Regions from separate parts of the Streptomyces hawaiiensis genome, predicted to be linked through region 3. Evidence: riboswitches for the same ligand, from Rfam matches in the RefSeq annotation. Region 3 holds a riboswitch; each other region holds the start of a gene.
What was found. A riboswitch is a leader RNA that binds a small molecule or an ion and turns the genes downstream of it on or off. The one in region 3 is predicted to bind cobalamin.

Region 1 (7,590 bases), 6.1 Mb from region 3:
CTCGGGTTGCCGACGTATACGTTCGGCGTGAGCCAGACCTTGTCACCGGACTTCAGCGTGCCGTGCGTGACGCTCTCCAGACGGCGCACGACGGTGTCGGCGGGGTGCGGGGCGCCGGTCAGGACGGGGCCGACGACCGCGTGGGAGCCGTCGCCGGACAGGCCGTAGCGGCCGGGGCGCAGGGCGGCGAGGTCCCGGGTGAGGCTGATCTGCCCGGCAGCCGTGCCGTGCACGGTGAGACGGGGCTCGGTGGGCAGGGGCCTGCCTGGGGGCGCCTTGAGCGCGGCGTCGCTGGCGAGCCGGCCGGCGGCCACCGCGGCGGCACCGGCCCCGAGCACGGCGGTGACGGCAGCGGCCGTCGCTTTGACAATGCGCACGGCTTCAGTGTCCTGGCGGATTCCGTGGGCGACCAGTGGGCGGGAGCGGCGGGGTGATGCCCGCGGGTGCCGTGCGGACGGCACTCAGCCTCGCTGGCCGTAGCCGCGCAGGCGTTCCTCCACCTCGGTCAGCTGCTCCCCGGACAGCAGGCTCGGGGTGAGGCCGGGCACCGAGGCGGCGGTCAGCCACAGGCGGCACATCCACTCCAGCTGGGCGGTGCGGTCGTAGGCCTGGGCGAGGGTGGTGCCGTAGGTGACGGTGCCGTGGTTCTGCAGGAGGCAGCCGGAGCGGTCGGCGAGGGCGCGGAGCATGTTCTCGGCCAACTCGTCGGTACCGTACGTGGCGTACGGTGCGACCCGGACGGGTCCGCCGAGCGCCGCGGCCATGTAGTGGATCAGCGGGAGCTCGCTCACGAGCGTCGAGACGGCCGTCGCGTGCACGGCGTGGGTGTGGACGACGGCCAGGGCGCCGGTCGTGCGGTAGACCGCGAGGTGCATCGGCAGCTCGCTGGTCGGGACGAGGGTGCCGAGGACCTGCCGGCCGTCGAGGCCGACGCCGGTCACGTCGTCCGGGGTCAGCCGGTCGTAGGGGACGCCCGACGGCGTGACCAGGACGGTTTCCCCGACGCGCACCGAGACGTTGCCGGACGTGCCGACGACGAGTCCGTCCGAGACCGTCCGGCGGGCCGTCGCGACGAGGTCCTCCCAGGCGCGCGCCTCCTCGGGGCGCGCACTCCGGCGCCGCGGCTCCCCCGCGCCCCGTTCGCCCTTCCGTGCGTCCCCCGTGCCCCGCTCGTCGCCCCGCTGCTCAGCCATGCCGCGATCCTGCCAGGCAGGATGGCAACGCGCCGCGCGGAGGGGGCACTTCTCGTGACCGGAGATCTCCGGTCATTCAACGATCTTCCCATACTATCTGGTGGATTTGCCGTGCATGTCGCCCTTCCGGGGGGAACCACATGGCCCGTGACCGCACACCGACCCGCCGCCGCGGCCGCTTACTGGCGGCATCCGCGGCGGCACTCGCCCTGGCCGGGACCGCGCTCGCCGGAGTTCCGGCCTCGGCGGCGGGCCGCCCGAAGGGGCACGACGTCTCGTCCCATCAGAGGAACGTCGACTGGCAGGACGCGAAGAGCAAGGGCGCCCGGTTCGTCTACGTCAAGGCGACCGAGTCCACCGCCTACCGCAACCCCTACTTCGGGCAGCAGTACAACGGCTCGCGCGCGGCGGGCCTGGTGCGCGGCGCGTACCACTTCGCCCTGCCGAACCGGTCCTCCGGTCAGGCGCAGGCGGCGTACTTCGCGCGCAACGGCGGCAGCTGGACCGCGGACGGCTGGACGCTGCCGCCCGCGCTCGACATCGAATACAACCCGTACGACAAGAAGCACAAGTGCTACGGCCTGACGAAGACGGGGATGGTCGGCTGGATCAAGGCGTTCAGCGACGAGGTCGAGCGGCTCACCGGCCGCCGCCCGGTGATCTACACGACCGCCCACCGGTGGAGCACGTGCACGGGCGACAGCGGCGTCCTCGCCGCCGGTCATGCCCTGTGGATCGCCCGCTACGACACGTCGGGCCCCGGGACGCTGCCGGCCGGCTGGTCCTCCTGGACCTTCTGGCAGCACGACAACGGCAGCGGGACCTTCCCGGGTGACCAGAATCTCTTCAACGGGTCGCTCGATCAGCTGAAACGGTTCGCGCGAGGCACCTAGCCACCGGGGCGCCGGGCCGCCGCTCCGGGGCGTCGCCGCGACCCCCCGTTGCGGTCACCCCTGCGCCCCTCTCAGTTCATCTTCCGTTCACTCAGGTTGCCTACGTTCATACAGCCAACGACCTCGAACGATTGCCTGGGTAAATGGAAAGCTTCTCGCTGATCCTCGCGATTGTGGTGGTAACCGCACTCGCGTTCGATTTCACGAACGGTTTCCACGACACCGCGAATGCGATGGCCACGACCATTTCCACGGGCGCCATGAAGCCCAAGGTTGCGGTGGCCATGTCCGCGGTCCTCAACCTGGTCGGCGCCTTCCTGTCCGTCGAAGTCGCCAACACGATCTCCAAGGGCCTCGTCGACGAGGCCGGCATCCGTCCTGAGGTCATCTTCGCCGCCCTGGTCGGCGCGATCCTCTGGAACCTGCTGACCTGGCTGGTCGGCCTGCCGTCCAGCTCCTCCCACGCTCTCATGGGCGGTCTGATCGGTGCCACGATCGCCTCGGCGGGCGTCGGCGCGGTCCACGGTGACGTGCTGGTCACCAAGGTGCTGATCCCGGCGATCGCCGCCCCGCTGGTCGCGGGCCTCGCGGCGATGCTGGCGACGCGGCTGACGTACTCCCTCGGCAAGAAGGCCGACGGCAAGGCGTCCCGGAAGGGCTACCGGGCCGGCCAGATCGCCTCGGCGGGCCTGGTCTCCCTGGCGCACGGCACCAACGACGCCCAGAAGACCATGGGCATCATCACCCTCGCCCTGATCGCCGGCGGCACCCTCGCCCCCGACTCCGACCCGCCCATGTGGGTCATCCTCTCCGCGGGCGTCGCGATCGCGCTCGGCACCTACCTGGGCGGCTGGCGCATCATCCGCACCATGGGCAAGGGCCTGACCGACCTCCAGCCGCAGCAGGGCTTCGCCGCCCAGACCTCCGCGGCCACGGTCATCCTGGCCTCCTCGCACATCGGTTTCTCCCTGTCCACCACCCACTCCGTGTCCGGCGCGGTGATGGGCGCGGGGCTCGGCCGCAAGGGCGGCGTCGTCCGCTGGTCGACCGCGACGCGGATGTTCGTCGCGTGGGGTCTGACGCTGCCGGCGGCGGCCCTGGTGGGTGCTCTCGCCGAGTACGTCACCGGCTTCGGCGCCTGGGGCACCGCTGTGGTGGCCGTCTTCCTCATCGCCTCCAGCGCGGCGATCTGGAAGCTGTCGCGGCGTGAGATCGTCGACCACACCAACGTCAACGACACCGACGAGGCGGAGCCCGCGGGCGTGGTCACCACGGCGATGGCCGCCGTGACGCCGCCGCCGGCCGGTACGCCGGCGGAGGAGCCGGTGCCGTCGTTCCCGGCCCAGGCCACCGTCGAACGGACGCCGACCACGACCACGACGGTCTGACCCCGCCACCCGGTTACAAGGAAGAGTCTCTGAGATGAAGATCGACTGGGCGGCCCTCGGCTCCGTCTTCGGTGTCAGCCTCGTGGTCACCGTGGCCCTCGTCGGCCTGTTCACCCTCGGCATCACCGGCCTGTCGCGCCGCGAGCGTGCGGTGGCGGAGGGCGGGTCCGCGAGCCTCGCGGTCACCGGCGCGTACGCGTGCTTCGCGGCGTGCGCGGCGGCTGTCGGGTACGGCATCTACCTGATCGTGGCCTGACGGCCCGACCGCACATCGTCCACCGGGCGGCGCGGGACTTCGGTCCTGTGCCGCCCGGTCGTCGTGTGTACGGAAGGGGACGATGTGGGGTTCTGCACACTCTCCCCTCGCAGGTCAACGGCAAGTTGACGGCGGTTCCCGGCCGTGGTGGACTGCCGGGGCCAGTACGGCGGCAGGAGAGGAAGCCGGTGAAAGTCCGGCGCGGTCCCGCCACTGTCACCGGGGTAGCAATCCCCGGGAGCCAGGAACTCTCACCGCCGGTCTCGTCGAACCAGGGCGTGGACACCCTGAGTGAGGACACGTATCGCCATGCGCGGCTGCCCATCCGGTTTCAACATCCCACCCCTGCCTGCCTTTCCGGCCGGCTGAGCCCATGGGTGCCGGTCGCGTCTTCGCGTACGGCGCCGCCGCCGGTCTGATCGGTGACCTGCTGCTCGGTGATCCTCGCCGAGGGCATCCGGTCGCCGCGTTCGGGCGGGCCGCGGGCGCCGTGGAACGGGTGTTGTGGCGGGACCACCGCGGGTGGGGCGCGCTGCACACCGCCGTGTGTGCCGGAGGGACAATCGCCCTCGGGTCCGTCGCCGCGCGTGCCGTGCGGACCTCCGGCGTCGCCTCCGTCGCGCTGACCGGAGCCGCCACCTGGGGTGTCGTCGGGGGGACTTCACTCGCCCGGGAGGCACGGACCATCGGGCGTGCCCTGGAGGCCGGGGACGTCGAGGCGGCCCGGGCCCGGCTGCCGCATCTGTGCGGGCGGGATCCGCAGGCCCTCGACGCCGACGGTATGGCCCGGGCCGTGGTCGAGTCCGTCGCCGAGAACACCTCCGACGCGGTGGTGGGGGCGCTGGTGTGGGGGGCCGTCGGCGGGGTGCCGGGGCTGCTGGGTTTCCGGGCCGTCAACACGCTGGACGCCATGGTCGGGCACAAGTCGGCCCGGTACCGCCGGTACGGGTGGGCCTCCGCGCGCCTGGACGACCTCGCGGGGTGGCCGGGAGCACGGCTGACCGCCGTACTCGCCGCCCTGGCCGGGCCGGATCCGCGGGGGGCCATGCGGGCCTGGCGGGACGACGCGGCGAAGCATCCGAGTCCCAACGCCGGGCCTGTGGAGGCCTCGTTCGCGGGGGCGCTCGGGGTGCGGCTGGGCGGGACGCTCTCGTACGGCGGGCGGATGGAGCACCGGCCCGTGCTGAACACGCAAGGACGTGCCGTCGGTACGCACGACGTCGAACGGGCCGTGCGGCTCTCGCGGCGGGTCACCTGGCTCGCGCTCGGGGTGTGCGCCGGTGCGCGGCTGCTGAGGAGTGCGCGGTTGCTGAAGAGGGGGAAATGACATGGGCGGTGGTCTTCTCGTCGCCGGTACCACCTCCGACGCCGGCAAGAGCGTCGTGACCGCCGGGATCTGCCGGTGGCTGGTGCGCCAGGGCGTCAAGGTCGCGCCCTTCAAGGCGCAGAACATGTCCCTGAACTCCTTCGTGACGAAGGAGGGGGCCGAGATCGGGCGGGCCCAGGCCATGCAGGCGCAGGCCTGCCGGGTCGAGCCGACCGCGCTGATGAACCCCGTGCTACTCAAGCCCGGTGGCGAGCAGAGCAGTCAGGTCGTGCTGCTGGGCAAGCCGGTCGGCGAGATGAGCGCGCGCGGCTACCACGGCGGGCGGCAGCAGAGGCTGCTCGGGACGGTGCTGGACTGCCTGGAGCAGTTGCGGGGCACGTATGACGCGGTGATCTGTGAGGGGGCCGGTTCTCCCGCCGAGATCAATCTGCGGCGGACGGACATCGTGAACATGGGGATCGCCCGGGGCGCCGGGCTGCCCGTGCTCGTGGTCGGCGACATCGACCGGGGCGGTGTGTTCGCCTCGTTCTTCGGGACGGTGGCGCTGCTGTCGCCCGAGGACCAGCGTTACGTCGCCGGGTTCCTCGTCAACAAGTTCCGCGGGGACGTCTCCCTGCTGGAGCCGGGCCTGGACATGCTGCTCGGCCTCACCGGGCGGCGCACGTACGGCGTACTGCCCTTCCGGCACGGGCTCGGGATCGACGAGGAGGACGGGCTGCGCGTCTCCCTGCGGGGCGCCGTGCGGGAATCCGTCGTCGCCCCGCCCGTCGGCGAGGACGTGCTGCGGGTCGCGGTCTGTGCCGTGCCGCTCATGTCCAACTTCACCGACGTGGACGCCCTGGCCGCCGAACCCGGGGTCGTGGTGCGGTTCGTGGACCGGCCGGAGGAGCTGTCCGACGCCGACCTCGTCATCGTGCCCGGCACCCGCGGGACGGTCCGGGCACTGGAGTGGCTGCGTGAGCGGGGGCTCGCCGAGGCCCTGGTCCGCCGGGCCGCCGAGCAGCGGCCCGTCCTCGGTGTCTGCGGCGGTTTCCAGATCCTCGGCGAGCACATCGAGGACGACGTCGAGAGCCGCCGGGGCCACGTCGACGGGCTCGGGATCCTGCCCGTGCGGGTGCGGTTCGCCCGCGAGAAGACCCTCACCCGGCCGGCGGGGGAAGCCCTCGGCGAGCGGGTGGAGGGCTACGAGATCCATCACGGCGTCGCCGACGTCACCGGGGGAATCCCCTTCCTGGACGGCTGCCGGGTCGGCCAGACCTGGGGCACGCACTGGCACGGCTCACTGGAGTCGGACGGCTTCCGGCGGGCCTTTCTGCGCGAGGTGGCGGCCGCCGCGGGCCGCCGCTTCGTGCCGGCGCCGGACACCTCGTTCGCCGCGCTGCGCGAGGAGCAGCTCGACCGGCTCGGCGACCTGATCGAACAGCACGCGGACACGGACGCGCTGTGGCGGCTCATCGAGTCCGGCGCGCCGCAAGGACTGCCCTTCATTCCACCGGGAGCGCCCGCATGAGCACAGTGTTGTTGTTGTCGACCGCCGACACGGACCTGCTGGCGGCCCGGGCCGCCTCCGGGGCCGACTACCGGATCGGCAATCCGACCCGCGTGGACGTCCAGGAGGAGCTTCCGGCCCTGCTGGACGGGGCCGGCATCGCCGTCGTCCGGCTGCTCGGCGGCAAGCGGGCCTGGGAGGACGGTCTCGCCGCGCTGAAGGCCTCCGGCATCCCCACCGTGCTGCTCGGCGGCGAGGCCGTGCCGGACGCGGAGTTGATGGCCGAGTCGTCCGTCCCGGCCGGTGTCGTGGCCGAGGCGCTGAAGTACCTCGTGGAGGGTGGGCCGGACAACCTCACCGAGCTGGCCCGGTTCCTCTCCGACACCGTGCTGCTGACGGGCGAGGGGTTCGTCGAGCCGCGGAAGATGCCGGAGTTCGGCGTCCACGGCGAGCGCGCCCGGGTGGAGGGCCGTCCGACCGTCGGCGTGCTCTTCTACCGGGCCCACGAGCTGAGCGGCAACACCGCCTTCGTGGACACCCTGTGCGACGCGATCGAGGCACACGGCGCCAACGCGCTGCCGGTGTTCTGCGGTTCGCTGCGCGGGGCGGACGAGGAACTGTACGAGATCCTCGGCCGGGCGGACGCCCTGGTCGCCACCGTCCTCGCCGCCGGCGGCACCCACGCCTCGCAGGCCTCGGCGGGCGGCGACGAGGAGGCCTGGGACATCGGCGCCCTCGCCGAGCTGGACATCCCCGTACTGCAGGGCCTCTGTTTGACCTCCTCGCGGCAGGCCTGGGCGGATTCGGACGCCGCCCTCTCCCCCATGGACGCCGCGATGCAGGTGGCGATCCCGGAGTTCGACGGGCGGCTGATCACCGTGCCGTTCTCCTTCAAGGAGCAGGGCCCGGACGACGTGCCCGTGTACACCGCCGACCCTGAGCGGGCGGCGCGCGTCGCCGGCATCGCCGTACGGCACGCGCGGCTGAAGCACAAGGAGAACGCCGAGAAGAGGCTCGCCCTGGTCTTCACCGCGTACCCGACCA
Region 2 (7,590 bases), 6.7 Mb from region 3:
CGCCGACGGTCCGCTGTTGTTAGCGTGCGGCCATGCGCGCACCCATCGGACACTTCGACAACGCCCGCCCGGCCCCGCCTGCCTCGACGAACTCACCGCCCCGGTCGCCGACGCCGTACGCCGTTGGCGGGCCAGTGTCCCCGCCGAGCACCTCGTCTACGTCGACACCGACCCCGAGTGGGCCGACACCGCCACCTTCGTGGAGCACTACGGGCAGGACCTGCTGGAGCGGTCGGCGAACTGCGTGGTCGTCGCGGGCAAGCGCGGCGGCGAGTCCACGCTCGCCGCGTGCGTCGTGCTGTCCACCACCCGGGTCGACGTGAACGGCGTCGTGCGCCGCCGGCTCGGTGCCCGCAAGGCCTCCTTCGCCTCCATGGACACGGCCACCGGCGAGACCGGCATGGAGTACGGCGGCATCACCCCGCTCGGACTGCCGGAAAGCTGGCCGGTCCTGGTGGACGCCGCCGTCGTCGACCTGCCGTACGTGCTGGTCGGCAGCGGCCGGCGGCGCGGCAAGCTGCTGGTCCCGGGCAAGGCGTTCGCGGAACTGCCGGGTGCGGTGGTGCTGGAGGGGCTCGGGGTCTCCTGACCTACGCCGCGACGTGGTGAGCCAGTGGCAGATGGGGGTCGCTCTCGCCCGGGGCCGGCTCCGGATCCGCGTGTACCAGGGCCGCGGTCAGGCGCGGTACCGCGTGCAGCAGCGCGTGCTCGGCGTCCACGGCGATGCGGTGGGCCTCGCGCACCGTCACCTCGCCGTCCACCACGACCGCCACCTCGGCGCGCAGCCGGTGGCCGATCCAGCGCAACCGCAGCTCACCCACTCCGCGCACCCCGGGAACCTCGGTCAGGGCCCGCTCGGCCCGGTCCACCAGCGCCGGGTCGACGGCGTCCATCACCCGGCGGAACACCTCCCGGGCCGCGTCCCGCAGGACCAGGACGATCGCCGCCGTGATCACCAGCCCGACGACCGGGTCCGCCCGTTGCCATCCGAGGGCCGAGCCTCCGGCGCCCAGCAGCACGGCCAGTGAGGTGAATCCGTCGGTACGGGCGTGCAGCCCGTCGGCGACCAGCGCCGCCGAGCCGATCGAGCGGCCGACGCGGATGCGGTAGCGGGCCACCCACTCGTTGCCGGCGAAGCCGACGAGAGCGGCCACGGCGACCGCCGGGACGTGTGTGACCGGGCGCGGATCCAGCAGCCGGTCCACGGCCGTCCAGCCCGCGAAGGCCGCGGAGGCGGCGATCGTCAGCACGATCACCAGCCCCGCCAGGTCCTCGGCCCGCCCGTAGCCGTAAGTGAAGCGGCGCGTGGCCGCGCGCCGGCCCAGCACGAAGGCGATCCCGAGCGGGACGGCGGTCAGCGCGTCCGCGGTGTTGTGCACCGTGTCCCCGAGCAGCGCCACCGATCCGGAGAAGGCCACCACGACCGCCTGGGCCAGCGCCGTCACGCCGAGGACGACGAGCGAGACCCACAGCGCCCGCATCCCGCGGGCCGAGGACTCCAGGGCGGAGTCGACCTTGTCGGCCGTCTCGTGGGAGTGCGGGGCGAGGAGGTGGCCGATCCGATGGCGCAGGCCGTGCCGCTGCCGCCGGTCGTGCCGGTGCCCGTGGGTGTGGTCGTGGGGGTGGGAGTGCTCGTGCCGGTCGCTCACGTGGGTCCCCTTTCGGTGCGCGCGAGAGTGGACGTACCCATGCCGAGGCGCCATTATGTGCGTATGAGCGCACGCATGCACCTGTCATCTGCGCATAATGCGCATCCGCGCAGCCCCGGCGAGGAGCAGCTCGCGCTCGCCGCGGAACTCCTCGCCCTGCTGGGGGACCGCACCCGGCTCGCCCTGCTGCACGCGCTGACCGGGTCGGAGGCCGACGTCACGACGCTCACGCAGGCGTGCGGGGCGGCCAGACCGGCCGTCAGCCAGCACCTGGCCCGACTGCGCCTCGCGGGCCTGGTGAACACGCGCAAAGAGGGCCGCCGGGTGATCTACTCACTCCGCGACGGCCATCTGCGCCGGCTCGTCGACGAGGCGCTGAACGTGGCCGACCACCGCCTCAGCGACCGCCCCCCGCACGACTGAGTACGGCCCGCTCAGTGACGCGCCGCCGTCCCGAGGTACTGCTCGGCGAAGGCGGCGGCCGCCGCGGGCGAGGTGAACAGGCGGCGCAGCCGGGCGAGCGTGGTGCCCGCGCGGAAGGGGTCGCCCGCCGCCGTGCCGTGGTACACCTCGGACAGCCACTGCGAGAACTCCTGGTAGTCCCACACGCGCCGCAGACACGCCTGCGCGTAGCCGTCGAGGCCGCTGCCGTCGCCGGTGGTCAGCCGGGCGACCAGGGCGTCGCCGAGCAGGAAGGCGTCGTGCAGGGCGAGGTTCATGCCCTTGGCGGCGATGGGGGCGACCAGATGGGCCGCGTCCCCGGCGAGGTAGAGCCGGCCGTGCACCATCGGCTCGACCACGTAATCGTGCATGTCCAGTACGCGCTTCTCGATCAGCCGGCCCTCGGTCAGCGGCGGCACACCGGCCGCCCCGAGCCGTTCCTGGAGCTCCGACCAGACGCGTTCGTGCGGCCAGTTCTCCGGGTCGTCGCCCGGCGGGCACTGGAGGTAGTAGCGGGTCACCTGCGGACTGCGGGGCATCTGTCCGGCGAAGCCGCGCGCGTGGCAGCCGAACAGCACGCAGTCGGCGGACGGCGGCGCCTCGGCGAGCAGGGCCAGCCAGCCGATGCCGTAGTCGTGCCGCGCGATCCGGACCCGCTCGGGCGGGAGCGAGGCCCGGGTCACTCCGCGTGCCCCGTCGCACCCGGCGACGAAGTCGCAGTGCACGACGTGGCGTTCACCCGTCTCGGGGCAGGTGTACGACACCGACGGCCGGTCGGTGCCGAGGTCCTGGACCCGCACGTCCCGGACGCCGAAGCGGATCCGGCCGCCCCGGACATCGGCGTACTCGCGCACCAGGTCCGTCACCAGCAACGGCTGCGGGTAGACGAAGTGGTGGCTGCCCGTCAGCTCGCCGTACGGGAACCGATAACGCTCCCCGACGAAGCGGAACTCGCAGGCCGTGTGCAGTTCCGCGCTGTCCAGCAGATTGCGGGCGAGACCCCGCTTCTCCAAGCCGCGTACGGCCCATTCCTCGATGACCCCGGCCCGGGGCCGCTGTTCGATGAACTCCCGGGTCTCGGTCTCCAGCACCAGGCAGTCCACGGACGCGGCCCGCAGGATGTTGCCGACCGTCAGACCCGCGGGACCGGCACCCACGACAACGACTGGGAAGCGTTGCGGGGCGCCGGAGTCCGCGGGCGGAAAGGCGTGGGTCATGCGCACATTATGGAGGCCGGTCTCAGTGGACGGGCACCTCCTCGACCGTCACCTCCTCGATGCTTCGCTCGATCTCCCCGGACGGGGAGGCGCAGGCCCGGGCCCAGTAGTAGATCGCCAGCGAGAACACCGCGACGACCAGGATGTCCCACCACAGTCCGAGGTGCCCCTGGCCGCCGAAGCCGCCCTGCCAGGAGATGACGCCCATGCCCAGCAGGTAGACGGGCAGCCACTGGGCGGCCTTGAAGTCGAGGCGGGGCGCGTCGGGCAGACCCTTGCGGGTGGCGTACCAGGCGTAGCCGCCGAGCAGGACGTAGCCGAGGACGATGGCCACGCCGAGCCGCCACAGGGTGTCCCAGGTGGACCAGTAGATGATGAGGTTGGCCACCACGAACGACAGCGGCGAGAGGACCTTCCCGGCGGGCAGGCGGTAGGGGCGCGCCCGGTGCGGCAGCCGGTCCGCGAAGACGCCGTAGGCCAGCGGGGCGCCCGCGTACATCAGCACGCTCGCCGAGGTGATGAAGCTGACCAGCTGCTGCCAGCTCGGGAACGGCAGGAAGCAGACCACGCCGGTCACGAAGGACACGATCAGCCCGAACCACGGCACACCGCGCGCGTCGGTGCGGGCGAAGAGCTTCGGCGCGTAGCCGTTGCGGGCCAGCCCGTAGGAGACGCGGGACGTGGCCGTCGTGTAGATCAGGCCGGTGCCGCCGGGGGAGACCACCGCGTCCAGGTACAGCACCACGCTCAGCCAGCCGAGGCCCACCACGGTCGCCAGGCCCGCCCACGGGCCGCTGATGCCGGGGTAGTCGAGCTTGGTCCAGCCGTGCGCGAAGGAGCTCAGCGGCAGGGCGGCGATGAAGACGACCTGGAGCAGGACGTAGATGGCCGCCCCGATGGCGACCGAGCCGATCGTGGCGCGCGGCAGGTCCCGCTGCGGGTCGCGGCTCTCGCCCGCCAGCTGGATCGCCTGCTCGAAGCCCAGCAGGGCGAAGATGATGCCGCTGGAACTGACGGCGCTCAGCACCCCGTGGGCCCCGAACGGGGCGAAGCCGTGCTCGGTGAAGTTGCCCGGGTGGAAGTTGCCGGCCGCGATGATGAAGATCGCGGCCAGCGGCACGGCCACCTTCCACCAGGTGGCGGCGCTGTTGGTGTGGGCCAGGATCCGCACGCCGAGGAAGTTGACGACGACGAACACGGCCATCAGCGCGACGGCGACGACGAAGCCGCTCGTCGTCAGCGTCCCGTCCTTCGCGTGCTGGAAGCCCCGCGCCCAGTGCCAGTGTCCGGCGTAGCCGATCATGGCCTCGACCTCGATCGGGGCCACCGTCGCCGCCTGGAGCCAGGAGAACCAGCCGAAGGACATGCCGGCCAGCCCGCCGAACGCGTAGTGCGGATAACGGGCCGTGCCGCCCGCGACCGGGAACATGCCGCCGAGTTCCGCGTGCACCAGGGCCAGCAGCACGATCGCAACGGCGCCGATCAGCCAGGACAGGATCGCCGCGGGGCCGGCCGCCACGACGGCCTTCTCGGCGCCGTACAACCAGCCCGAGCCGATGATGGACCCGACCGACGCCCACATGAGCCCGATCAGCCCGACATCCCGGCGCAGGCCGTTTCTTTCCATGAATGCGGGGCCTCTCATCAGTGAACTCGAAGAGTCCGGAGCAAGAGGCCTCAGGTTAGGAATCGGTCAGCCGGCGGAAGAAGACCAGTTGTGCAGCCTTGACCGGGCGCGGGTGTTTCGTGGGAAACGCTTCAGGATTCCTGTACGCGGTGATGAGACAGCCGTGGGATCTCGATCGCCGGGCAGCGGTCCATCACCATCTCCAGCCCCGCCGCGCGGGCCCGGTCGTACGCCCCCTCGTCGATGACGCCGAGCTGGAACCAGACGGCCTTCGCGCCCTTGGCGGCCGCCTCGTCCGCGACGGCCCCGGCGAGGTCGCTGTTCACGAACACGTCGACGACGTCCACGTCGAAGGGGATGTCCGCCAGGCTCGCGTACCCCTTCTCCCCGTGCACCGTCTCCGCCTTCGGATGCACCGGCACGACGCGCTTGCCGAAGCGCTGGAGCACGGCCGCGACGCCGTACGCCGCCCGCTGCTCGTTCGACGACAGGCCCACCACGGCCCAGGTGTCGCCGAGCTCGGTGAGGATCCTGCGGACCGCTGCCTCGTCGCCGTACACCGGCGGCCTCCTCGGGAGTCGTGGACGAACTGCTCTCCCGGCAACGACGCGGAGTGCGCGGTGATTCCCGGGCGCCTCCGTGATAGCTTGCCGAGGCCAGTCGAACCCATGTACGTGGGTCAGGGAATCCGGTGCGAATCCGGAACTGACGCGCAGCGGTGAGGGGGACGGGCGGGGCCTCGGCCACTGGACGACTCGGTCGTCCGGGAAGGCGTCCCGCACCGGGTGAACCCGAGTCCGAAGACCTGCTGGCGGCCCCCGCGGCCGCACGCGGCGGGGGAGCACCGTACGACCGGGCTCCGCGAATGGGCCCTCGACGACTGAGGACTGGTTCCCGTGCCCCTCGCTCCACCCGCCCGTGCCGCTGCCCTGCTCGCGGCCGGCTCCCTGCTCCTGACCGGCTGCGGGGGCGCCGAGGCCACCGACGCGAAGGCCGCCGTCACACTCTCCAACTGCGGGCACGAGGTCCGCGTCGCGGCCGCGCCGCGGCACGCCGTGTCCCTCAACCAGGGCACCACCGAGATCCTGCTCTCCCTCGGCCTGGCCGACCGCCTCGCGGGCACGGCCACCTGGACCGACCCCGTGATGAAGGGGCTGGAGAAGGCCGACGCCGAGGTGCCGCGCATCGCCGACAACACCCCGTCCTTCGAACGCGTCCTGGACGCCGAGCCCGACTTCGTCGCCGCGTCGTTCGTCTCCACCCTCGGCAAGGGCGGCGTCGCCACCCGCGAGCAGTTCGAGAAGCTCGGCGTCCCCACCTACGTCTCCCCGTCCGACTGCGCGGGCAAGGACAACTCGGGCGGCGGTGACGGCGCACGCGACAAGGCTCTGGGCATCGACACCGTCTACGGCGAAGTATGTGACCTCGCGACCGTGTTCGGAGTGAAGGGTCGCGGCGACGCGCTCGTGTCCTCCCTCCGGCAGCGCATGAAGAAGGCCACGGCGGGCATCGACGCCTCCGACGTCACCCTCCTCTACTGGTTCGCGAACTCCGAGTCGCCCTACATGGCGGGCTGTTGCGGAGCGCCCGGCATCATCACCCGGGCCCTCGGCGCGAAGAACGTCTTCGACGACACACACGAGGAGTGGCCGCAGGTCAACTGGGAGACGGTCGCCGACCGCGACCCCGACGTCCTCGTCATCGGCGACCTGACCCGTAAGTCGCAGACCGCCGAGTCGGCCGCGAAGAAGATCGCCTTCCTGGAGTCCAACCCGGTCACCAGGAACATGGACGCCGTCCGGCACAAGCGGTACGTGCTGCTCAGCGGGCAGGCCATGAACCCGACCATCCGCACCGTCGAGGGCGTGGAGCAGGTGGCCGCCGGGCTGCGCCGGTCCGGGCTGGTGAAGTGACCGCCCAAGGTCCGCCGGATGCCGGGGTCCGGCCCCGGCGCGGGGCCGGACTCGCCCTGGGGGCGGCCGGGGCCGTCGCGCTCGCCGCGTCCGTCGCGGTGGCCCTCACCATCGGTCCCGCCGACCTCCGCGTCGGTGACGTGTGGTCCGTCGTGGCCGCCCACCTCGGCCTCGGCAGCTCGCAGCTGACGCCGATCCGGGACGGGATCGTCTGGCAGCTGCGACTGCCGCGCACCCTGCTCGCGGCCGTGTGCGGAGCCGGACTCGCCGTGTGCGGGGCGGTGATGCAGTCGCTGCTGCGCAACCCGCTCGCCGACCCCTTCGTACTCGGGGTGTCCTCGGGCGCCTCCACCGGAGCGGTCCTCGTGGTCGTGCTCGGCGCGGGTGGCGGTGCCCTCTCGGTGTCGGCGGGCGCGTTCCTCGGCGCCCTGCTGTCCTTCGCGCTGGTGCTGCTGCTCAGCCACACCCTCGGCGGCACCACCGACCGGGTGGTCCTCGCGGGCGTCGCCGCCATGCAGCTCTTCTCCGCGCTCACCTCCTTCGTCGTGATGACCTCCGCCGACGCCGAGACCACCCGCGGTGTGCTGTTCTGGCTCCTCGGCTCACTCGGCGGCGCCGGCTGGACCGACGTATGGCTGTGCCTGGCGGTGCTGGCCGTGGCGCTCGTGGTGTGCCTGTCGTACGCCCGTACCCTCGACGCCTTCGCCTTCGGGCAGGACGCGGCGGCCGCGCTCGGGGTGTCC
Region 3 (7,590 bases):
GAGCTGGACCGTCATCGGGGCGGTGCTGGTGATCGGATTCGCCGCCGCGCTGTTCTCCCCCGCCGTGGAGTCCGAGGTGGCCCGCCAGTCGGTGGTCTGGGAGGAGGACGGGCGAGGCCCGCGCACCCGTGTCCTCGCGCTGTTCAGCGTGGCGGGCCAGGCCGGGGCGTTCGTCGGGCCGCTGCTCGGCGCGCTGCTGCTCGCCGTCGACTTCCGCACCGCGTGCCTCGCCGGTGCCGCGGTCTTCGTGCTCGTCCTCGCCGGGCACCTGTGGCTGATGCCGCAGCACATCCCCGGCCGGATCCGCGTCCGGAAGCGGGGCGGGGCCCGCGTCCTGCTGCGCGACCGCCGCTTCCTCGCCCTGTGCTGTGCCTACGGCACCTATCTGCTCGCCTACAACCAGCTGTATCTGGCCCTGCCGGACGAGGTGCAGCGCGCGGCGGGCTCCCAGGCGCCGTTGTCCTGGCTCTTCGCGCTGTCCTCGGTGCTGGTGGTGTTCGCCCAGCTGCCGGTGACCCGCTGGGCGGGCGACCGGCTCGACCTGCGCCGCTCCATGACCGCGGGGTTGCTGCTGATCGCGTCCGGTTTCGCGGTGGTGGCCGCGGCCCGCCCGGCCGGCTGGACGGGCACCGCCGGGCTGCTGCCGGCCGCCGGCTTCGTGATCTTGCTCACCGTGGGGCAGATGCTGGTCGTGCCCGCCGCCCGCGCCTGGGTGCCCGACCTTGCCGAGGAGGGCCGGCTCGGGCTCTACATGGGTGCGCTGTCGTCCGTCTCCGGGCTGATCGTCCTGGCCGGCAGCGCCGCCACCGGCTTCCTGCTCGACCTGGGCCTGCCGGCGGCCGTACCGTGGCTGGTCCTCGCGGCCGTACCGGCTCTGGCGGTTGCTGTGGTGCCGCGCCGTGAGAAGGGGGCGGGTGCGGCGGCCTGAAACGGCGCCGGCGCCCTGCGGCAACCGGGCGCGCGGGACCTTCACTCCGGCGGGCGACTCCTTCGCTCCGGGATTTCCGAGTCCGCACCCTCTGAGGACACCGCTGCGGAGACCGGTGGTCACGTCGCGCCAGTATCCTGGGTCGGCTGCGGCACCCCCCACCAATCCCCGTGCAGAAGCGGGGAGTTCGGCCTGCGGCGACGACCTTCCCACGCAGGAGACGAGGACGAGTGCTGCTAGCGGGCCGCTACCGGCTGGATGTTGAGATCGGGCGCGGTGGAATGGGAGAGGTCTGGCGTGCGTACGACGAGACGCTCGCCAGAGCGGTGGCCCTCAAGCTGCTGCTCCCCAGGACACCGATGCCACGGCGGCCTCCCGGTTCCGTCTGGAGGCGCAGACCGCAGGGCGTCTCAACCACCCCAACGTGGTCGGTGTCCTGGACTTCGGCGAGTACGACAACCGGCTGTATCTGGTGATGGAGCTGGTCGAGGGCGACTCTCTCGCCGGGGTGCTGAACGGCTCCGGCGCGCTGCCCGCCGAGCACGTGGCCCGTCTGGCCGCGCAGGCCGCTGCGGGGCTGGCCGCCGCGCACGCGCAGGGCATCGTGCACCGGGACGTCAAACCCGCCAACCTGCTGCTGGACGCCCACGGCACGCTGAAGATCGGCGACTTCGGTATCGCGCGGTTCCTCGACGACCCCGGCGCCGCGCTCACCGCCACCGGCCAGATCGTGGGCACCGGCCTCTACCTCGCGCCCGAGCGGGCCCTTGGCCGGCAGGCGGGGCCCGCCTCCGACATGTACTCCCTGGGCTGCGTGCTCTACCAGCTCCTCAGCGGCCGCCCGCCGTTCCAGGCCGACACCGCCGTCGCCCTCCTCCACCAGCATCTCGACTCGACCCCCGTGCCGCCCCGCGAGCTCGGTGTCACCGGACTCCCGCCGGCGTTCGAGAACTACCTCCTCGGTCTGCTCGCCAAGCAGCCCGAGGACCGGCCCACCGCCCAGCAGGCCGCCGAGTGGTTCGCCGGGGGCGCCTGGCGGGGCCTGCCCGAGCCGCTGCCGGAGGCCTCACCGCCGCTGCGGCCGACGACCGCGTCCGCGGCGGCGCACGCCGCGCCCGGTCCGAGCGCGTCCGCCGAGACCAGTCACCCGACCACGTACGCGCTGCCAGCGACCACGGGGCACCGCACCGCCGCCCGGGCCGCCCAGGCGGGGCGTTCGGGTCGCCCCCGCGGGCGCGGCGGCCTCGGCAACCGGACGAGACTGGCCGCGACGGCCGCCGCCGCGGCGCTCTTCCTCGCCGCGATGCTCATCGGCATGCGCTGGTTCTCGCCCGACACGACCGCGGAGGGCACCGAACCCGACGCGTCCCCGACTGCGAGCAGCCCCGCCGCCACCCCGTCGGGCGACTCCGCCTCGTCTGTCTCCTCCGATCCGGAAGCCGCCCCGGCGGCCGGCCCGGCGACCGGCCCGGCGACCGGGCCGGGGGCAGCCGGGACGCCGACGACCGGCACCGTGGCCGATGTCACTCCGTCCGCGCCGGCCGCTTCCCCGACCCCTCCCGCGCCGGCGCCCGGCGCCGTGACTCCGACGGAGGAGGCGGGCAACGGCGGGCCGCGGCAGCCGAAGCCGGAGAAGCCGCGCCAGGCCGGGGAAGACCAGGAGAGCGACGACGGTGGAGACGACGGAGGCGACGACTGACGCGGGCTCCGAAGCCGCGCGGCGGGGCCCTGCCCGCAGCGTGTGGATCAGTGGGGGGATGCGCCGGTGTGCGAGCGGGCGCCCCCTCGCGCGCCCCTTGGGTGGCTTGTCACCGCCCTTACCCCGGCCTTATTGTCACCAGGCCTTGGTGAACGGGAAATCCGGTGTGATGCCGGTGCGGCCCTCGCCACTGTGAATCGGGAAGTCCGGCTCCAGCCCTCGCGGGCGGCCACTGGGTCCTTGTGACCCGGGAAGGCGGAGTCCGGGCGGTGGTACCCGTCAGCCAGGAGACCGGCCAAGGCGCGTCAACCATCCACGAGGTGCTGGAGAGGGTCTGCTGAGCCATGCACATAGCCGAGGGTTTCCTTCCTCCGGCGCACGCGGTCGCCTGGGGCGTCGCGTCGGCGCCGTTCGTCGTCCACGGGGTCCGGTCGCTCACCCGTGAAGTGCGCGAGCACCCCGAGAGCACGCTGCTCCTCGGTGCGTCCGGCGCCTTCACCTTCGTCCTGTCCGCCCTGAAACTGCCGTCTGTCACCGGCAGTTGCTCGCACCCCACCGGCACGGGCCTGGGAGCCATCCTGTTCCGGCCGCCCATCATGGCGGTGCTGGGCACGATCACCCTGCTCTTCCAGGCGCTGTTGCTCGCGCACGGCGGCCTGACCACGCTCGGCGCCAACGTCTTCTCGATGGCGATCGTCGGTCCCTGGGCCGGGTACGCCGTCTACGCACTGCTGCGGCGCTCCGGTGCGCCGCTGATGGTGGCCGTGTTCTGCGGCGCGTTCGTCGCCGACCTGTCCACCTACTGCGTCACCAGCGTGCAGCTGGCGCTCGCGTTCCCCGACCCGGGCAGCGGATTCCTGGGCGCGCTCGGCAAGTTCGGGTCCATCTTCGCCGTCACCCAGATTCCGCTCGCGGTGAGCGAGGGCCTGCTGACCGTGCTCGTGATGCGGCTGCTGGTGCAGTCCAGCAAGGGCGAACTGACCCGGCTGGGCGTGCTCCTCGCCAGGAAGCGGGCACGGACCGAGACCGAGACGGTGGCCCGATGAACAGGAACACGAAGATCAACCTGGTGCTGCTGCTGGCCGTGGCCGCGCTCGCCGTGCTGCCCCTGGCGCTCGGCCTCGGCGACCACAAGAAGGAGCCGTTCACGGGCGCCGACGCCGAGGCCGAGACGGCGATCACCGAGCTGAAGCCGGACTACGAGCCGTGGTTCTCGCCGCTGTACGAGCCGCCGTCCGGTGAGATCGAGTCGGCGCTGTTCGCCCTCCAAGCGGCCCTCGGCGCCGGAGTCCTGGCCTACTACTTCGGTCTGCGCCGGGGGCGGCGGCAGGGCGAGCAGCGGGCGCTGGAGCGGCAGGCCGGCAGCGCGCTCGCCGGTGCCGCCGGGAAGTCCACCGCGGAGCAGGACTGAGCCCGGGTGCTGCCGATCGACGCGGCGGCGCACAGCAGTCGCTGGCGCCGCCGCCATCCCGTGGACAAGGCCGTGCTCGGGCTCGGCCTCACCGTGCTCGCGATCTCCCTGCCGCCCTGGCCGGGGGCCGCCCTGGTGCTCCTGACGGCGCTGCTGGTGCTGCTGGGGCCGGCCGGTGTGCCCGGGCGGCGGCTGTGGCGGGCCTACCGGGTGCCGCTGGGCTTCTGTGTGACCGGCGCGGTCACGCTGCTCGTCCAGGTGGGCGGACCGGGGGGTTTCGTCTCCCTCGCGGGTGATGGGCCGGTCCGGGCCGGGGAGTTGCTGCTGCGCACCTCGGCGGCTTCCCTGGGCGTGCTGCTGTTCGCCTTCACCACACCGATGTCCGACCTGCTGCCCCGTCTGGTGCGGGTCGGGATCCCCGCTCCGGTCGTCGATGTCGCGCTGGTGACGTACCGGATGAGCTTCCTGCTGCTGGACTCCGTGCGCCGCATCCGGGAGGCCCAGGCGGCCCGGCTCGGTCACACCAGCCGGGCCGCGGAGTGGCGTTCCCTGGCCGGGCTCGGCGCCACCGCGTTCGTCCGGGCCTTCGACCGGGCCACCCGCCTCCAGGCCGGACTCGCCGGGCGCGGCTACGACGGCACGCTGCGGGTCCTGGTGCCCGAGGCCCGGGTCTCCGTCCGCTTCACGGCTGCCAGTTGCGCGCTGCTCGCGGCACTGGCCGCCCTCACCTTCGTCCTGGAAAGGCCGCTGACATGAGCGAGCCCGCCCTCGTCGCCCTGCGGGGCGCGTCCTTCGCCTACGAGGACGGCCCCACCGTGCTCAGCGGGCTCGACTTCGAGATCCGCGAGGGGCGCGCACTGGCGCTGCTCGGCCGCAACGGCAGCGGAAAGACCACGCTGATGCGGCTGCTCTCCGGCGGACTGCGGCCGCACGAGGGGCGGCTGACGGTCGAGGGGCAGCCGGTGTCGTACGACCGCAAGGGGCTGACCCGGCTGCGGACGACCGTGCAGCTGGTGGTGCAGGACCCGGACGACCAGTTGTTCGCGGCGTCCGTGGAGCAGGACGTGTCGTTCGGGCCGCTGAACCTCGGTCTGGACGTCACGGAGGTGCGGGCGCGGGTGGCGGAGGCGCTCGCCGCCCTGGACATCACGGCCCTGGCCGGCCGGCCCACCCATCTGCTCTCCTACGGCCAGCGCAAGCGCACCGCCATCGCGGGCGCGGTCGCCATGCGGCCCCGCGTCCTCGTCCTCGACGAGCCGACGGCCGGACTCGATCCCGACGGCCAGGAGCGGCTCCTCACCACCCTCGACGGACTCCGCACCGCCGGCACCACGGTGGTGATGGCCACGCACGACGTCGACCTGGCCCTGCGCTGGGCCGACGACGCGGCGCTCCTCACCCCGTCCGGCGTCCGCACCGGGCCCGCGGCCACGGCTCTGGCCCGCGTGGATCTCCTCCGCGAGGCGGGGCTGCGCCTGCCCTGGGGTGCCGCGGCGGCGGAACTCCTGCGTGCCCAGGGGTGGCTGGCCCGAGCGGAGCAGGGCCCGCGGACGGCGGACGAACTCGCCGCCCTCGTGGGCGGACGGCTGGGGACGCCCGGAGGGTGAGCTTGTCCGGCGTCGCGGCGCGGCACTACGGTGCCGAGGTGGATCTCTTCTCACACACCTGGACGGCGTTGCGCGCGGTGGTGGCGGATCTATCCGACGAGGATTTCGGGCGGCCCTCCGGCTGTACGGGGTGGCTGGTGCGGGACCTGGTGTGCCATCTGATCGTCGACGCCCAGGACGTCCTGATCACTTTGGCCACCCCGTCCGACCGGGAACCGACCCGTGACGCACTGACGTACTGGGATATCTCGGACACCCCGCCGACCGGTGACGACCCGCTCGACGCGCTGACCGTCCGCCTGGCCGCCGCGTACGAGGATCCGCACCTGCTCACGTTCCATCTGGACGACGTCGGCTCCGCCGCCGGCCGCGCGGCCCTGCTCGCCGATCCGGCCGGCCGCGTCGGCACCCGCGACGAGATCCTCACCGTGGACGACTTCCTCTCCACGTACGTCATGGAGTGGACGCTGCACCACCTCGATCTGATCGCCTGCCTCCCGGACGCGGAGCAGCCGCCCGCGGCGGGGCTCATCCGGTCCCGGGAGATGCTGGAGCAGATCGCGGGGAGCGCCTTCCCCTCGTCCTTCTCCGACGTGGACGCACTGCTCATCGGCACCGGGCGGCGGGCGCCGACCGAGGCGGAGCAGGCCGAGCTGAGCGAGTCGGCCGCGCAGGTGCCGCTGTACCTGGGCTGACGTCGAAGTGACGAAACCGCTGCTCACAGGTCCGCCGTCGAACCGGCCCGGCCGAGGTGGGAGCATGGTCGGCATGGACATCCGCCGCAGGAACAACGTCAACGTGACCGGCCCCGACGACGCGCCGGTGCTGCTCCTGGCACACGGTTTCGGCTGCGACCAGAACATGTGGCGACTGGTCGTGCCGGTGCTCGCCGAGCGTTACCGGGTGGTGCTGTTCGACTACGTCGGTTCCGGCGGCTCGGACCTCGCGGCATGGCGTGAGGAGCGGTACTCCTCGCTGCACGGCTATGCCGGTGACGTCGTCGACGTCTGCGAGGAGCTGGACCTGCGGCAGGCGGTGTTCGTGGGGCACTCGGTGAGTGCCATGGTCGGGGTGCTGGCGGCGCAGGCCGCGCCGGAGCGGATCGGGGCGCTCGTGATGGTGACGCCCTCGCCCTGCTACATCGACGACGAGGGGTACCGCGGCGGCTTCAGCACGGAGGACATCGACGAGCTGCTCGCCTCCCTGGAGGCGAACTACCTGGGCTGGTCCTCCGCCATGGCCCCGGTGATCATGGGCAACCCGGAGCGGCCGGAGCTGGGCCAGGAGCTGACCAACAGCTTCTGCGCCACCGACCCCGACATCGCCCGCGTCTTCGCCCGTACGACGTTCCTCACCGACAGCCGCGAGGACCTCAAGGGCGTGTCCGTCCCGACGCTCGTGCTGGAGTGCGAGCAGGACGCCATCGCACCCCGCGAGGTCGGCGCCTACGTGCACGCGGCGATCCCCGCCTCCCGCCTGGTCACGCTCGACGCCACCGGGCACTGCCCGCAGCTCAGCGCGCCGCCGGCCACCACCGAGGCGATCCTCGACTTTGTGGAGTCCCTGAAGTGATGTGCCGTACGGGTGGCGTACCGGAGCCCGCCGGAACGGGGGACGGGGCGAGCGCGGACGCCGCTTTCACCGCGCTGCTGGAGGACAGCGCGGAGGACCTGTACGAGTCCGCGCCCTGCGGTTACCTGTCCACGTTGATGGACGGCACCATCGCCAAGATCAACACCACGCTGCTGGGCTGGCTCGGCCTGGACCGTGACGCCGTGGCGGGCCGCAAGCGCTTCGCGGACCTGCTCACCGTCGGGGGGAAGCTGTACCACGAGACGCACTTCGCTCCGCTGCTGCGCATGCAGGGTGAACTGCGGGGCATCGCCCTGGAGATGCGGCGCCAGGACGGCAGCCGGCTGCCGGTGCTGGTCTCCGCCGTGATCAA
Region 4 (7,590 bases), 5.5 Mb from region 3:
GCAGAGTGGATTTTCCGGCGCCGTTGCGGCCCATGAGGGCGATCGTCTCGCCGGGGGTGACGGTGAGGTCGATGTGGCTCAGGGCTTGGACGCGGCCGCGGAGTACTGAGAGGGCTCGTACCGCGCCTATGGGCGTGGCGGGTGCGGAGTGCCGCAGGGCGCGGGGCGTCTGTGGCTGATCGCGCAGTTCCCCGCGCCCCTTGGGGACGGGTCCCAGCCGTCGCTTCAGATCTCCTGCCCTGCGACGGGCGTCGCGGACGGTCAGGGGCAAGGGGGACCAGCCCGCCAGGCGGCCCAGGGCCACCACCGGTGGGTACACCGGGGACACGGCCATCACCTCGGCCGGGGGGCCCAGGACCGGGGCCGCGCCCGGGCCGGGCAGGAGGACGACCTGGTCGGCGTACTGGATGACGCGTTCCAGGCGGTGTTCGGCCATGAGGACCGTCGTGCCGAGGTCGTGCACGAGCCGCTGGAGGACGGCCAGCACCTCCTCGGCGGCCGCCGGGTCTAGCGCGGAGGTCGGCTCGTCCAGGACGAGGACGCTCGGGTGCGGGGTGAGGACCGAGCCGATCGCGACGCGCTGCTGCTGGCCGCCGGAGAGCGTGGCGATCGGCCGGTCGCGCAGGCCGGCGAGGCCCAGCAGGTCGAGTGTCTCCTCCACGCGGCGCCGCATCACGTCCGGGGCGATGCCCAGCGACTCCATGCCGTAGGCGAGTTCGTCCTCGACGGTGTCGGTGACGAAGTGGGAGAGCGGGTCCTGGCCGACCGTGCCCACGACGTCGGCCAGTTCGCGCGGCTTGTGGGTGCGGGTGTCGCGTCCGGCGACCATGACCCGGCCGCGCAGGGTGCCCCCGGTGAAGTGCGGGACGAGTCCGCCGACCGCGCCCAGGACGGTGGACTTGCCGACGCCGGACGGGCCCGCCAGCAGCACGAGTTCACCTTCCGGGACCTCGAAGTCGATGCCCCGGACGGTGGGTTCGACGGCACCGTCGTAGGTCACGGAGACATCCTCGAAACGGATCACGACGGCTCCTCGGGATCGGGGGCGACGAACGCCGGCAGCAGGCCGAGGAGTACGGCAGCGGCCGGCCAGAGGGGGAGGGTGGGGGCGACCAGCGGGACCACGCCCGGGTTCAGGGCCGCGGGGTCACGGGCCGCGGCGAGGGCGAGCAGGGCCGCGACCGCGACGCCGGAGGCGACGACCAGCCAGGCGCGCACGTCCCAGCGGTCCGGGCGGTAGCGGGTGCGCAGGGACCGGCGGCCGCCGAGTCTCAGACCCGCGAGGGCGGCTGTGAGACCCGCGAGGAGTACGGGGAGGCCGTACGTGGCGCCTTCGGCCGTGAGGAGGCCGTACGTTCCCGCGCAGACTCCGAGCAGGCCGCCGAGGGTGAGGGCGGCGGTGGTACGGCGTACGGCGGGCGGGACCTGGGCGGTTCGGCCGTAGCCGCGGGCGTCCATCGCGGCGGCGAGGGAGACGGAGCGCTCCAGCGCGCCCTCCAGGACCGGGAGCCCCACGTGCAGCAGGCCCCTGACGCCCTTGTCCGGGCGCCCGCGCAGGCGGCGGGCGGCGCGCAGGCGCTGGACGTCGGCGATGAGACTCGGGGCGAAGGTGAGGGCGACGACGACCGCGACGCCCATCTCGTACAGGGCGCCCGGGAGGGACTTGAGGAGGCGGGAGGGGTTGGCGAGGGCGTTCGCGGCGCCCACGCAGATGAGGAGCGTGGCCAGCCGCAGACCGTCGTACAGGGCGAAGGTGAGGGCTTCCGCGGTCACCTCGCCGCCGAGGCGGATGCCCTGGGCCCAGGCGGGGAGGGGGACTTCGGGGAGTGTGAGGAGGGTGTGCGTGCCGGGGATGGGGGAACCGAGGACCGTCGCGAAGAGCAGACGGACGAGGATCACGGCAAGGGCGAGTTTGACGAAGGCGCCGTAGGAGCGGGACCAGGGGGTGTCGGGGCGGCGGGCGGCCACGACGTAGGCGGAGACCGCGATGAGGAGGGCGAGGAGCAGGGGATTGGTGGTGCGGGTGGCCGCGGTGCCGAGGGACAGCGCCCAGAGCCACCAGGCGCCGGGGTGCAGTTGCGCCCGGTGCCGGCCCCGGGTGCCGCTACCCACGCCGTCGTACCTGCCAGACGGCCGCCCCGCCCAGGACCACCACCACGGCGACACCCGCCAGCAGGCCCAGGGACGGGCCGTCGTCCGAGGGGGTCTTCTTCTCCGCTGCCGGCTTCTGCTGCTGCGTCTCCTTCGGTGAGACCTGTTCGCCGCAGCCCTTCTCCGGGTAGCCCGAGATCGCGCACAGCAGGGCGTTGGTGTCGTAGCGCAGCGGCTTGGCCACCGCCGCCAGGGCCTCGGCCGTCGTCGCGTCGGGGGAGACCCGGGCGCAGGCCGTGCGGGCGGCGGGAGGGGTTTCGCCCTCGGGGCCGTCCGACGGTGTGCCGAAGTCGATGACCAGGGCCACTCGTTTCCTGCCGTCCTGCGCGGGCGTCTTCGCACAGATCGTCGCGAAGTCGGCCTCGCCGCGTGGCCGGGTCGCGTCCGCCGAGTCCTCGCTCACCGCGAAGCGGAAGCCCTGGACGTCGCCGTCCGAGGGGCGGGCCAGGGACGGGCCCTGGGTGGCGTAGACCCAGTGGCCGCCGTCGCGCTCCCAGAACGACCAGTACCGGTAACCGGCGGCCTGGGCCTGGCCCGCGCCCGCGCACAGCAGGAGCGAGGCCAGGAGGAGGAGAACGGCCCGGCGGATCACAGCTGCCGCTGCTTCTTGCGGCCGGTGAACAGGAACCCGATGCCGATTCCGGCGACGAGACAGACGCCGACGTACCACCAGACCCCGAAGAAGTCGCCGGAGTCCTCCTTCTCGTCCGAGGCCTTGGTCTTCTCGGCCGTCTGCGGGGCCGGGCCCGTCGCGTTGAGCTGCTTGACGAGGTCCGCGCCGCCGAAGTCGCGCGGGTTCGTGCCCGTCGCGTGGGCGGCGAAGATCAGCTGGGCGTAGGCGGCCGGACCGCTCTGCGCGGCCCAGGACGCGGAGTTCTTCTCCAGCCACCGCACGGACTTCTCCGCCTGCGCGGTGTCCCCCCGCGCGGCGAGCGCGACGACCGCGTCGGCGGTGTTGCCGAAGTCGGGCTGCGGCTCGGCACCGGCCAGGGCGGACATGAGGTGGTGGTCGTCCTCGGCGAGGGCTGAGGTGAGGTAGCTCGCGCCGTTCGCCGCCGCCTGCTGTGGCGTTGCGGCCTTCGCGCAGGCCGCGTCGGACTTCTCGCCGGGCTTGACGACCATGCCCTTGCCCAGCGCGCCGAGCACACCGGCCGCCGTGGCGTCCGCGTTGGCGGCGAGGTCGCCCTTCTTGTCCGGCTGGAACGCGAAGGCGCCGTCGCCGTCCCCGTCGCAGGGCAGGGCGAGCTTCAGCAGCGCGTCGTAGGGCGACTTGCCGTCCTTGTCGACCCCGTCCGGCTTCTCGCCCGCGGCGGCGAGCGCGCCGACGACGATCGACGTCGAGTTGGTGTCGCTGGCCCCGCCGGGCGAGTAGCCCCAGCCGCCGTCCTTGTTCTGTACGGACTTCAGCCAGTCGACGGCCTTGCCGGTGGTGTCGTCGTGCCCGCCGAGCGCGGTGAGGGCCTGCACGGCGGCGGACGTGGCGTTGGTGTCCAGCATCGTCTTGGCGTCGCACGCGGCGGCGGGGTCGGGGCGGTAGGAGGCGAAGCCGCCGTCCGGGCACTGCTGGCGCACCAGCCACCGCACGGACTTCGCCGCCGGCTTCACACCCACCGTGTCCTGCGCGAGCAGCGCGAGCGACTGGCGCCAGACGCCGTCGAACTTGGGGTCCGTGTCGCCGTACAGGGCGGAGGGGAACGCCTGGGAGGGCGACGGGGACGGGTCGGCGGCGGCCGGGGTGGCGGCGCCGATCACGGCGACGGCGGCAAGGACCGCGGCGCTGCGGCGGACGTTCATGATCGGCGGGTGCCTCTCCCTGTGGGGGAGCCGGGCAGCACGGGCACCCCCGGGCGGCTCGGCTCCGTATACCTCGACGGTGCCGTGCACGGCGGGCTGCCGGGCACGTGAGCCGGTCACGAAACCGTACGAAGCGATCCGGCTCACCGCCGCGGCGGGCGGTTCACGGTTGCGGGTCAGCGCCGGAATTGCACCGGCTTCCCCCCGTACGGTGTGATGACGACCCGCTTACTGTACCTGGGCGCGGAAAACCGGCCGAGGGGCCGGGTTGGGTGGGGTGGCTTCGCTTCGTGTGGGTGGAGGTGCCGGGGTGGCTTCGCTTCTGTCGGCCTGGGCGGCGGGGTGGCTTCGCTTCATGTCGGCCTGAGTGGCGGGCGGCGGGGTGGCTTCGCTTCATGTCGGCCGGTGCCGGGCGGCGGGGCGGCTTCGGTTCGAGCCGGCGCGGCCAGGTGGGCAGGGGCCTCGCTCCGTGTCTGGCGGCAGGGGCTTCGTCTCGTCGGCTGGGCGCCGGGGCCGCGGGGTAGCTTCGCCCCATGCCGACCACACCACCACCGGGAAAGCTGCTCGGCTCCGGGCGACGGGCCGATGTGTATGTGATCGACGAGGCGTGGGTGCTGCGCCGGGAGCGCGGCGGCGGGGGTGACGCTGCGGCCGAGGGGGCGGTGATGGCACATGTGCGTGCCCACGGCTATCCGGCGCCCCGGGTCCGCCCGACCGGTTCGCGCACCGACCTGGTGATGGAGCGGCTCTCCGGCCCGACCATGCTCCAGGCCTGCCTGGCGGGCAGCTTGGACGTGGCGGAGGCGGGCTCAATCCTCGCCCGGCTGCTGCGCGACCTCCACGCCGTCCCCGCCCTGCGCTCCACCGACCCCTCCGTCCGCATCCTCCACCTGGACCTGCACCCGGAGAACGTGATCCTCACCCCCGGCGGCCCCCGTGTCATCGACTGGTCCGACGCGGTGGAGGGCGACCCGGGCCTGGACTGGGCGGCGACCGCGGTGATCCTCGCGCAGGCCGCTGTCGCCGGCGACAGCCTCTCCGCGCCTGCCGGCGCCATGCTGACCGCCCTCCTGGCCGGTCCGTCCCCTCTCACGCGCCCGGCCCTGGCCGAGGCCCTGCGCCGCCGGGGCGCCAGTCCGACGATGAGCCAGGTGGAGGTCGAACTCCTGGGCCGCGCAGAGGAGTTGATCCTCTCCAGGGCGTGGAGCGGCTAACGTGGGGCCCCCGACCACACACGCAGGAGCGTCCATGACCGACCAGGTGGAGAACCCCGAGCAGGAGCCGTTCCCCAAGATCGACACCTCGGTGCCGCACTCGGCCCGGATCTGGAACTACTGGCTGGGCGGGAAGGACAACTACGAAGTCGACCGGGTGGCCGGTGACGCGTTCCGCGAGGTCTTCCCCGGCATCGAGACCGGCGCCCGCGCCGCCCGCTACTTCCTCGCCCGTGCCGTGCGCCACCTGGCCGCCGAAGAGGGCATCCGCCAGTTCCTGGACATCGGCACCGGCCTGCCCAACGTGGACAACACCCACCAGATCGCCCAGCGGGTGGCCCCGGAGAGCCGGATCGTCTACGTCGACAACGACCCGCTGGTGCTGGCCCACGCCCGCGCGCTGCTCACCAGCACGACGGAAGGCGTCACCAACTACGTCGACGCCGACCTGCGCGAGCCCGGCGCGATCGTCCGGGAAGCCGGGAAGACCCTCGACTTCGACCGGCCCGTCGCCCTCATGCTGATGGGCATCCTGGGCCACATCGAGGACCACGACGAGGCCCGCTCGATCGTGCGGCAGCTGGTGGACGCCCTGCCTCCCGGCAGCTACCTCGTGCAGTACGACTCCACCGACACCAGCGAGGAGTACGTCAGGGCCATCGAGCAGTACAACGACGGTGGTTCGATCCCGTACATCCTGCGCAGCCCCGAGCAGATCGCGCGCTACTTCGACGGTCTGGAGCTGCTCGAACCGGGCGTGGCCTCCTGCTCGCGCTGGCGTCCCGACGCGGCGGCCCTGGGCCTTCCCGCCGAGGTCCACCAGTACGGCGGCGTCGCCCGCAAGCGCTGACGCTCAGGTCTCCTGGAGGATGCGGTGCAGGATGGTCGGAGTCTCGTCCGGCGACTCGGCTTCGACCACCAGCCGGTTCATGGCATCCCAGTAGCACTCGATGTCGGCCGGCCGGTCGGGGTAGAGGGCGGTGGTGAGCTGCTCCAGGTAGACCACGTCGGGCAACTGCCCGCCGGGCAGCCGCAGAATGGTGACCGGACCGCCCTCCGCGGCGTGGGCGCCGGTGAGGAACGGCAGGATCTGCACCGTGACGTGCGGGAGCCGGCAGATCTCGATGAGATGCCTGAGCTGGTCCCGCATCACACCGACACCGCCGACCGGGCGGCGCAGCGCCGCCTCGTCGATCACGGCCCACAGCCGGGTCGCCGGCTGTCGGCGCAGGATCCGCTGGCGGGTCATCCGTAGCGCGACCCGGCGGTCGATCTCCGCCGCACCGGCGTCCGGGTGGGCGAGCCGGAGGTCGGCCCGGGCGTAGTCGGCGCTCTGCAGCAGGCCGGGGACGCGCTGGACCCGGAAGCAGCGGATGAGACTGGCCGCCTGCTCGGCCCCGAGATAGGTCTGCCTGTAGGCGGGCACGACATCGCTGTAGTACCTCCACCAGGCGGGGGTGTTGGCCTGCTCGGCCAGCGCCAGCAGGGTGGCGCGCTCGGCCTCGTCGGTGACGCCGTAGAGGGTGAGCAGATCGGCGACGTCCCGCAGTTTGAAGCCGTGGCGGCCCGCCTCCATCCGGCTGATCTTGGAGGAGGAGGCGCGGATGACGTGCCCCGCGTCCGCCCGGCCGATGCCCCGCTCCTCCCGCAGCTCGCGCAGCCGGGCCCCGAGGGCCAGCCGCGGCACCATGGGCCCGGCGCACCCGCTGTCCAGGGCCCCGCTGCCGGTCGATGTGCGTGCGGCCTCTTCGGTGCCCATGGGCATCTCTCCCGGTGCGAGCGTTGCTTCCGACCATCCTAGGGGCGCTCCGCGACGTCAAGCGCCTTGTGGAGAAGGCAGGTTCGGGCTCGGGGTGGGTCCGCCGAAGGGAAGGTGGAGGGTCCGTGAGGCGAGCAGCCAGGTCCCGTCGACCCGGTGGAAGGTGTCCTCGTAGTGTCCGATCTGGACCGGCGGCCCGGCCGGGATGACGCCGCCCTCGTAGCCGTCGACGCGATACGTCGTGAAGTAGGAGATCGCCCCGGCGGTGTCCGGGGACGTCACCGTGACCAGGACGTTGGACATCATGCGGCGGGAGAGCCGGTCGGCCGGACGGGAGCCGAAGTACCTCCGCAGGGCGTCGCGGCCCTTGACCAGCCGCCTGTCGTGTGGCCACTGCCAGACGCCGTCCTCGGTGAACAGCTCGGCGACGGAGGCGGGTTCGCCGAGGTCGAGCCGGTGGACGAAGCCGAGGATCAGACGCTCGCAGGCGCGTTCGGCGAGGAGGCGTTCCATGGCGTCCTTGGCGTCCATGGGGTCCGTGGCGTCTATGGAGTCTGTGGGGTCAATGAGGTCCATGGACGTTTCGTAGCACCCTCTGCGGGCCCTCGGCGACGCGATTGCTCCTCCCATCGCGCCTTGCTTGCGCCGCCTTTACACCGCCGTGTACGTCAC

Region 1: it holds a riboswitch for cobalamin, as region 3 does, so the genes downstream of both, CEB94_RS09620 (cobalamin biosynthesis protein) here and CEB94_RS36990 (energy-coupling factor ABC transporter permease) in region 3, are expected to answer to the same signal.
Region 2: it holds a riboswitch for cobalamin, as region 3 does, so the genes downstream of both, CEB94_RS06695 (ABC transporter substrate-binding protein) here and CEB94_RS36990 (energy-coupling factor ABC transporter permease) in region 3, are expected to answer to the same signal.
Region 4: it holds a riboswitch for cobalamin, as region 3 does, so the genes downstream of both, CEB94_RS12405 (SCO2321 family membrane protein) here and CEB94_RS36990 (energy-coupling factor ABC transporter permease) in region 3, are expected to answer to the same signal.

What each region holds. Positions count from the first base shown of each region.
Region 1 covers NZ_CP021978.1:2,074,518-2,082,107, forward strand. Annotated here, with positions in the region: gene CEB94_RS09595 (alpha/beta hydrolase) at 1-377, opposite strand, end outside; gene CEB94_RS09600 (class II aldolase/adducin family protein) at 462-1,193, opposite strand; gene CEB94_RS09605 (lysozyme) at 1,334-2,086, shown strand; gene CEB94_RS09610 (inorganic phosphate transporter) at 2,230-3,474, shown strand; gene CEB94_RS09615 (hypothetical protein) at 3,509-3,730, shown strand; cobalamin riboswitch at 3,846-4,003, shown strand; gene CEB94_RS09620 (cobalamin biosynthesis protein) at 4,104-5,057, shown strand; gene CEB94_RS09625 (cobyric acid synthase) at 5,059-6,567, shown strand; gene cobN (cobaltochelatase subunit CobN) at 6,564-7,590, shown strand, end outside.
Region 2 covers NZ_CP021978.1:1,450,380-1,457,969, reverse strand. Annotated here, with positions in the region: partial or broken gene CEB94_RS06725 (YbaK/EbsC family protein) at 33-589, shown strand; gene CEB94_RS06720 (cation diffusion facilitator family transporter) at 591-1,703, opposite strand; gene CEB94_RS06715 (ArsR/SmtB family transcription factor) at 1,713-2,072, shown strand; gene CEB94_RS06710 (4-hydroxybenzoate 3-monooxygenase) at 2,084-3,307, opposite strand; gene CEB94_RS06705 (APC family permease) at 3,330-4,934, opposite strand; gene CEB94_RS06700 (CoA-binding protein) at 5,066-5,494, opposite strand; cobalamin riboswitch at 5,575-5,761, shown strand; gene CEB94_RS06695 (ABC transporter substrate-binding protein) at 5,831-6,847, shown strand; gene CEB94_RS06690 (FecCD family ABC transporter permease) at 6,844-7,590, shown strand, end outside.
Region 3 covers NZ_CP021978.1:8,151,372-8,158,961, reverse strand. Annotated here, with positions in the region: gene CEB94_RS37000 (MDR family MFS transporter) at 1-928, shown strand, start outside; gene CEB94_RS36995 (serine/threonine-protein kinase) at 1,221-2,627, shown strand; cobalamin riboswitch at 2,757-2,941, shown strand; gene CEB94_RS36990 (energy-coupling factor ABC transporter permease) at 2,972-3,673, shown strand; gene CEB94_RS36985 (energy-coupling factor ABC transporter substrate-binding protein) at 3,670-4,038, shown strand; gene cbiQ (cobalt ECF transporter T component CbiQ) at 4,045-4,794, shown strand; gene CEB94_RS36975 (energy-coupling factor ABC transporter ATP-binding protein) at 4,791-5,645, shown strand; gene CEB94_RS36970 (maleylpyruvate isomerase N-terminal domain-containing protein) at 5,684-6,340, shown strand; gene CEB94_RS36965 (alpha/beta fold hydrolase) at 6,414-7,217, shown strand; gene CEB94_RS36960 (PP2C family protein-serine/threonine phosphatase) at 7,217-7,590, shown strand, end outside.
Region 4 covers NZ_CP021978.1:2,681,944-2,689,533, reverse strand. Annotated here, with positions in the region: gene CEB94_RS12420 (ABC transporter ATP-binding protein) at 1-1,024, opposite strand, end outside; gene CEB94_RS12415 (energy-coupling factor transporter transmembrane component T) at 1,021-2,112, opposite strand; gene CEB94_RS12410 (SCO2322 family protein) at 2,105-2,743, opposite strand; gene CEB94_RS12405 (SCO2321 family membrane protein) at 2,740-3,945, opposite strand; cobalamin riboswitch at 4,019-4,196, opposite strand; gene CEB94_RS12400 (phosphotransferase) at 4,479-5,159, shown strand; gene CEB94_RS12395 (SAM-dependent methyltransferase) at 5,194-6,009, shown strand; gene CEB94_RS12390 (helix-turn-helix domain-containing protein) at 6,013-6,918, opposite strand; gene CEB94_RS12385 (nuclear transport factor 2 family protein) at 6,976-7,494, opposite strand; gene CEB94_RS12380 (Strvi_7410 family MBL fold metallo-hydrolase) at 7,570-7,590, opposite strand, start outside.